DNA from 2 places in the Streptomyces sp. B6B3 genome. Region 1 is predicted to be linked to the other one. Evidence: riboswitches for the same ligand, from Rfam matches in the RefSeq annotation. Region 1 holds a riboswitch; the other holds the start of a gene.
The links. A riboswitch is a leader RNA that binds a small molecule or an ion and turns the genes downstream of it on or off. The one in region 1 is predicted to bind cyclic di-AMP.

Region 1 (3,203 bases):
CGCGAACGACTCGGACTGGTCGGCGGTCCAGCCGAAGACGTTGCCGCCCAGGCAGAGCGGGGAGACCCGGAGGGAGCCGACGGACGACCGCGGAGCGTGCCGAGGGGAGTGGAGATCATCGACCATGGCCGGAAGTCTACGTCCGGCGGCCGGATCCCACTCTGGTCCGCCCTCGGTCCGCCCTCGGTCCGCCCTCGCTCCGCCCTCGCTCCGGTCCGAGCGCAGGCGAAGGCCGACGGCCCTGGCGTCGGGGGGAGCCACCAGGACCGCCGGCGTCTGGGGGAGCCGCTCGGCTCAGACGGTCAGGCCCTTGTCGCGCAGCCAGGCCAGCGGGTCTACGGGGTCGCCGCCGCCGGGGCGCACCTCCAGGTGCAGGTGCGGTCCGGTGGAGTTGCCGGTGGAGCCGACCAGGCCGATGGTGTCGCCGGTGGTGACCTCCTGGCCCACGCCGACGTTCATCGAGGACAGGTGGCAGTACCAGACCTCGGTGCCGTCCTCCAGCTCCACGATGATCCGGTACCCGTAGGAACCGGCCCACGCGGCCTCGGCGATGACGCCGGTGTGCACGTTCTTCACGGGGGTGCCGGTGGGGGCCGAGAAGTCCTGCCCCGTGTGGTCGGCGGCCCACAGCGAGCCGCTCTCGCCGAAGTAGGAGGAGAGGCTGTAGTCGGAGAGCGGGAGGGTGTAGCTGGCGCGCAGCTCGGCCAGCCGCTCGGCCTCCTCGCGCTCCCTCCGCTCCTGCTCGGCGGCCTCGCGCTCGGCCTCCGCCTGGGCGGCGGCCTCGTCGGCGGCGCTGGCCTCGGCCTCGGCGAGCGCGGTCCGCAGGGCCTCGTCGGCGGCGTTGGTCTCCTGCTGGTCGGCCTGCTGGAGGATGCGGGCGCGCAGCGCCTCGCCGGCGTCGGACCGGCCGGCCTCCATGTCGGCCTCGGTGATGCCGGCCGTGGTGAACGGCGCCTGGGCCACCATCTCGGTGACGGAGTCGGAGGTGCCGGACTCGGAGCCGTCCTCCGCGCCGCCGGGCACCAGGTCGCCGATCAGCGGCAGGCTCTGGGGTATCGAGCGGACCTTGTCGGCGGCACCGTCCAGGCCCGGCACGGAGCCCGCGCCGTCCTCGTGGGCGGTGGCCATGCCGCCCGCGCCGACCGCGGCGATCACGCCGACGCCGAGCACGGCCCGGCTGCGGGCCATGGTGCCGCCGCGCTGGCGGGCGACCCGGTGCCGGCCGCGGAGCGGGCGGATGCTGTCCTCGCTCGGGTTCCACTCGCCGGTGTCGCCCGCGCCCGGGCCGTCGGGGCCCACGGGGCCGAACGCCTCGACCGGCCCGTAGTCCTCGGCGGCCGCGAACGCCTCGGCGGGCGCCGCCGGGTGGACGGGGGTGATCGGCGAGATCGGTGAGATCGGGGCGACGCCCTGGGGACCGCCCGGATACGTGGGCTGGGAGTACTCGGGGTACTCGGCGTGGCGGAGGCCGTGCTCGCCGAAGGGCGGCGTCAGGCCGGCGTCGCCGCCGAACGAGGTGTCCGCCAGGTTCGGTCCGAGACCCGCGAACTCGGCGGTCATCGCCGGTGATTCCGGGGCCTGTTGTGGGTAGTAAGCAGGAGTGCCGTAGGCGTGGGCGTAGGGGTCGTCGTGCGCGATGTCGCGCGGATCCGCATAGGTGTCAGCCAGGGCGGCATACCGGTTCGACGCCACGGAGGCGCTCTCCTTTCCTTCCTTCGCCTACCGGGTTAGCTGACGGGTTCGGAGCAGGAAGGTCTCCTACGGGTTGAGGCGGTTACCCAGCCTCTGCCCGATTCACCCCATATGGTGGTTCCCCGGTTCCTTGGTGCAGTTGTGACGCACACGCCGGATTCGGCGACGAAGCACGGCGCCGTCCTTGCGACGGCGGTGACGACCGCGCTGCGTTATCGAACGTTAATAGACGCCCTCACGGAATTCCAAGTGTCTGCGGGAAATAAAACCCGTGCGAGGCGCGGGACTTTAGGGAACCAAGGCTGTTAAATCGGGCATAACTTCTCGCCGATGTGGTCCACGACTCATCTGACGGTGCGTCAATTGTTATGCGCTGTGGTGCGTGCCGCTCACCCAGCGTGAATTCTCACTCGGTGTCGTCCGGCGAGAGCCGGCCCTCCAACGCGTCGGGGAGCCGCCGGTGCAGTTCCTCGGCCGTGTCTTCCACCGACTGCTCCCCGGGCTCGTCGAGCATGCGGGACACCTCGTCCCGGAGCGTCTCGGAGAACACCGGGTAGTACTCCGTGGCCGGGCGCGGTTCGGCGTCCCGCAGGGCACACCACAGCAGTTCGTGGTAGTCCCGCTCGAACTCGGTGGGACCCTCCGACCGCGCCGCCACCTCGTCCTCGTTCCGTGCCGGGATGCGCACCGCGGTCGAGGCACACCCCGGGTCATCCGGATCGGACAGGTCGTAGGCGTCACGCAGCGCCGGGGCGAAGCCTCCGTCGAACAGCCTGCGCTGGTTGTCCACGTCCCTCGTCAGGAAGCGGATCAGTTCCTCGGCGTCGGCCTGCCGGTCACTGTCCGCGGAGACAGCGAGGCTCTGCCCGCCCAGGACCGCCTCCCCGGGCAGGGTGGCGACCCCGTACTCCCCGTTCGTGGGCAGGCGGTTGAGGGCGTAGGGCCAGCCACGCATCAGCGCGGTGCCACCGTCCTCGTCGATGAACTCGGCGAGCGCAGTCGACTCGTCGGCCTCGTAGGACACCGGGCTGAGGACACCGGAGTCGGCTATGCTCCTCAACGCGTCCAGACCGACCGTTAGTTCTTCGATGCTGCCGGTGTAGTCCCCGTCGTCGTCCACCACGTCGACGCCCCCTCCCTCAGCGCTCCAGAACGTCTCCAGGATGTTGACGGCCAGCCCTTCGTAGGGACGCAACTGGGTGACCAGGGCCGAGTGGTCCTGTCCGGTCTCCCAGCCGCCGATCAGTTCGGCCATGCTGACGGCCTCGGTCAGGTCCTCGCGCGTGTGGTCCTGCGCGGTCAACAGGTCCTCACGGTAGTAGAGCAGCCCGACATCGGTGTTGAACGGCACCGCGTACGTCCCGTCCTCCCACCGGCCCGCCTCCACGGCCTCGGGCAGGAAGTTGACGCCCTCCACCAGGGCGTCGTCGAGCGGCCTGATCAGGTCCGCCTCCGCGAACGCCGGTATCCAGGTGGTGTCCAGGTTGAGCACGTCGTAGTCCGCGGTGCCC
Region 2 (3,203 bases), on a different contig from region 1:
GATCACTGCCCGTGGAATTCGCACCAGCTCGGATGACGTAGCGTCAGTAGTGTGATCCTCATGTGATCTGTGCGGGATCGGCTTGTGATCGTCGATGCGGCGGGTTAGCGTCTGCCCGCAACGCGATGCTTTTCGCATCGGTGTTCGCTGTCGTGATCCATGTTCGTCGCATGAGAGGCCGTCAGATGCTCTCCGGAAATGGTCGTCACCGGCGCCCCAAGCAGGCGCCCGCCCTCCTCGTCGCCTTCGGGGTGACCGGCGCGGGGCTGGCACTGCCGCTGCTCGGGGCCGGCTCGGCCCAGGCGATCAGCGACGGGGCCTGGGATCGCACGGCCGAATGCGAGAGCGGCGGCGTGTGGAGCGCCAACAGCGGCAACGGGTACTACGGCGGGTTCCAGCTCACCCTGGGCATGTGGGAGGACTACGGCGGTCTCGAGTTCGCCGACCGTCCCGACCTGGCCAGCCGGGCCCAGCAGATCACCGTGGCCGAGCGGATACTCGCCGACCAGGGACTGGACGGCTTCCCCGGCTGCGCGCTGCTCTCCGGCCTCTGGGGCGAGTACCGCGACGAGAACCCCGAGCTGGGCGTTCCCCCGACGGACACGGATGCCTCCGGCGGTTCCGAGGACGACGCGGGCGCCTCCGGCGACGGGAACGGCTCGGACGGCTCGGAGAACGGCTCCGAGGCCGACGACGGCGCCTCGGGCTCCGCGGACGGTTCCGACGGCGAGGACGACGGCTCGGACTCCGGGAACGGCTCCTCGGACTCACAGGACGGCTCCGACTCCGGGAGCGACGCCTCCGGCGGATCTGACGCCGCCGAGGACGGCTCCGGCGCCTCGGACGACGGCTCGGCCGCCGACGACGGCGCCTCCGGTGCCGAGAGCGGCGCTGGCGCCGACGACGGCGCCTCCGACGAGTCCGAGGGCGGCTCCGACGCCGACGACGGCGCCTCGGGCGACGGCTCGGCCGCCGAGAACGGCTCCCCGGGCTCGGAGAACGGCTCCGGCGCCTCCGACTCCGGGAGCGACGCCTCCGGCGGCTCCGCCGCCGAGGGAGAGGGCTCCGACTCCTCCGAGGCCGACGCCGACGCGTCGGGCGGCTCCGCCGCCCAGGACGGCACCGCGGAGGACTCCGGAGCCGAAGGCGCCGGGAGCGCCGGGGGCACGGGGCACACCCCGACCGGCCGCCACCGTGGCGACCCGGACCCCGCGGAAAGCGGCTTGCGACCCAACGACGTCGACCGCTACGACGTGCGCAGCGGCGACTCGCTGTGCTCCATAGCCGACGACCTCGGGGTCCCCGGTGGCTGGTCCGCCCTGTACCAGGCGAACAAGTCCCTCATAGGCGACGATCCGGACAGGATATTTCCGGGTCAGGAGCTGGACTTGACCGTTACGGGCAACTAGCTCCCGCCATGACCCGTTTCCTGCCCTGATTTGGTGTGACGATCATCTCTCCCGTTTTGGGAGTGTCCGACTGATCCGCAGTGTCCCGATCGCCGCTCACCTGCGCCGATGCGCCTGCTCTCAGTCAAGTCGCCCCGAATGAGCGATCTTGATCGTTCTTGAATCGTTAGTTGCCCTGTGTTTAGTGTCCCAGCGCTCGGCTTTCGTCGGGTGCCGAGGGCCGCAACGCCGAATCCTGCCGCGGCCCGGGAGCCACCAGTACGCGTCACACCGCAGGCAGGAGCGGGGGACCCGGCCATGAACCGGCGGTCAGCAGCACCGAACGCCGGACCGTGGATGCCGTGTCGGTCGGACCACCGACCGGGCGGCTTGGGGTGAAGCCGGCGGCGGACGGATCAACCGTCCTTCCGTCCCGGCCGGGCCACTCACCGGCCCGAACCCGACAGCTCACCTCGTAGGCGTCGGTGAGAAGGAACGTCATGCTCTTTTCCGGCAAGGGTCGTCATCGTCGTCCGTCCAAGCCGACCCGGATCGCCGCGGCGGCCGGTGTCACCGGCGTAGCCGTCGCCATCCCGCTCCTGGGCGCCACCAGCGCCGAGGCCGCCTCCGTCGACACCTGGGACGCCGTTGCCCAGTGTGAGTCGGGCGGCGACTGGGCCATCAACACCGGCAACGGTTTCTACGGCGGCCTGCAGTTCACCCAGTCCTCCTGGGAGGCGGCCGGCGGCACGCAGTACGCCTCCCGCGCCGACCTGGCCACCAAGGACCAGCAGATCGCCACCGCCGAGGTCCTGCTCGGCATGCAGGGTCCGGGCGCCTGGCCGGTCTGCGGACCGCAGGCGGGCCTCACCGCCGACGGCCCGGCGGCCGAGGTGGACCCGAGCGGCACCGCCACCGAGGAGCCGGCGCCGGCTCCCGAGCCGGAGCAGCGCTCCGCGCAGGGCGGCTCCACCTACACCGTGGTCGAAGGCGACACGCTCTCCGCGATCGCCAACGCGCACGGCGTCAGCTGGGAGGACGTCTACTCGGCCAACGAGTCCGTCATCGGCGGCGACCCCAACCTGATCTACCCCGGTCAGGAGCTGTCCCTGTAATCCTCACCACAGGGCTGGCAGGCCGGCGCGAGCCGGCCGGAGGAACCCGGTGTGGGCGTTCACGCGTCCCGCACCGGGTTTTCTTCCGCTTTTAAACAAAAAGACCGTCCCGCGGCGGACTCGGGGCCGAAGGCGGTTCCGCGGGCGGCTAGGCTCTTCAGGGCTGAAGCCGGCCGTGAGACATCATCTGACACAAAAAGGAGACCCCTGTGTCCTCCATCGACGTCGTCGTAGCCCGGGAGATCCTCGACTCGCGAGGCAATCCGACGGTCGAGGTCGAGGTTCACCTCGACGACCACAGCACCGGTCGCGCGGCGGTGCCCTCGGGCGCCTCCACCGGAGCCTTCGAGGCGCTGGAGCTGCGCGACGGCGATGGCAGCAGGTACCAGGGCAAGGGCGTGGAGAAGGCGGTGCTCGCGGTCAGCGAGCAGATCGGCCCCGAGCTCGTCGGCTACGACGCCACCGAACAGCGGCTGATCGACCAGGCGATGTTCGACCTCGACGCGACCGCCGACAAGTCGGCGCTCGGCGCGAACGCCATCCTGGGCGTCTCCCTCGCCGTCGCGCACGCCGCCGCCGAGTCCCGCGACCTGCCGCTCTTCCGCTACCTCGGCGGCCCGAACGCGCATCTGCTCCCGGTGCCGATGATGAACATCCTGAACGGCGGCGCGCACGCCGACTCCAACGTGGACATCCAGGA

Region 2: it holds a riboswitch for cyclic di-AMP, as region 1 does, so the genes downstream of both, ABGB06_RS06755 (transglycosylase family protein) here and ABGB06_RS37310 (M23 family metallopeptidase) in region 1, are expected to answer to the same signal.

The regions. Positions count from the first base shown of each region.
Region 1 covers NZ_JBDPLU010000035.1:28,123-31,325, forward strand. Annotated here, with positions in the region: gene ABGB06_RS37305 (aldo/keto reductase) at 1-126, opposite strand, end outside; gene ABGB06_RS37310 (M23 family metallopeptidase) at 295-1,692, opposite strand; cyclic di-AMP (ydaO/yuaA leader) riboswitch at 1,700-1,867, opposite strand; gene ABGB06_RS37315 (extracellular solute-binding protein) at 2,099-3,203, opposite strand, start outside.
Region 2 covers NZ_JBDPLU010000002.1:559,012-562,214, reverse strand. Annotated here, with positions in the region: gene ABGB06_RS06765 (cytochrome P450) at 1-41, shown strand, start outside; gene ABGB06_RS06760 (transglycosylase family protein) at 171-1,409, shown strand; cyclic di-AMP (ydaO/yuaA leader) riboswitch at 1,723-1,885, shown strand; gene ABGB06_RS06755 (transglycosylase family protein) at 1,889-2,503, shown strand; gene eno (phosphopyruvate hydratase) at 2,713-3,203, shown strand, end outside.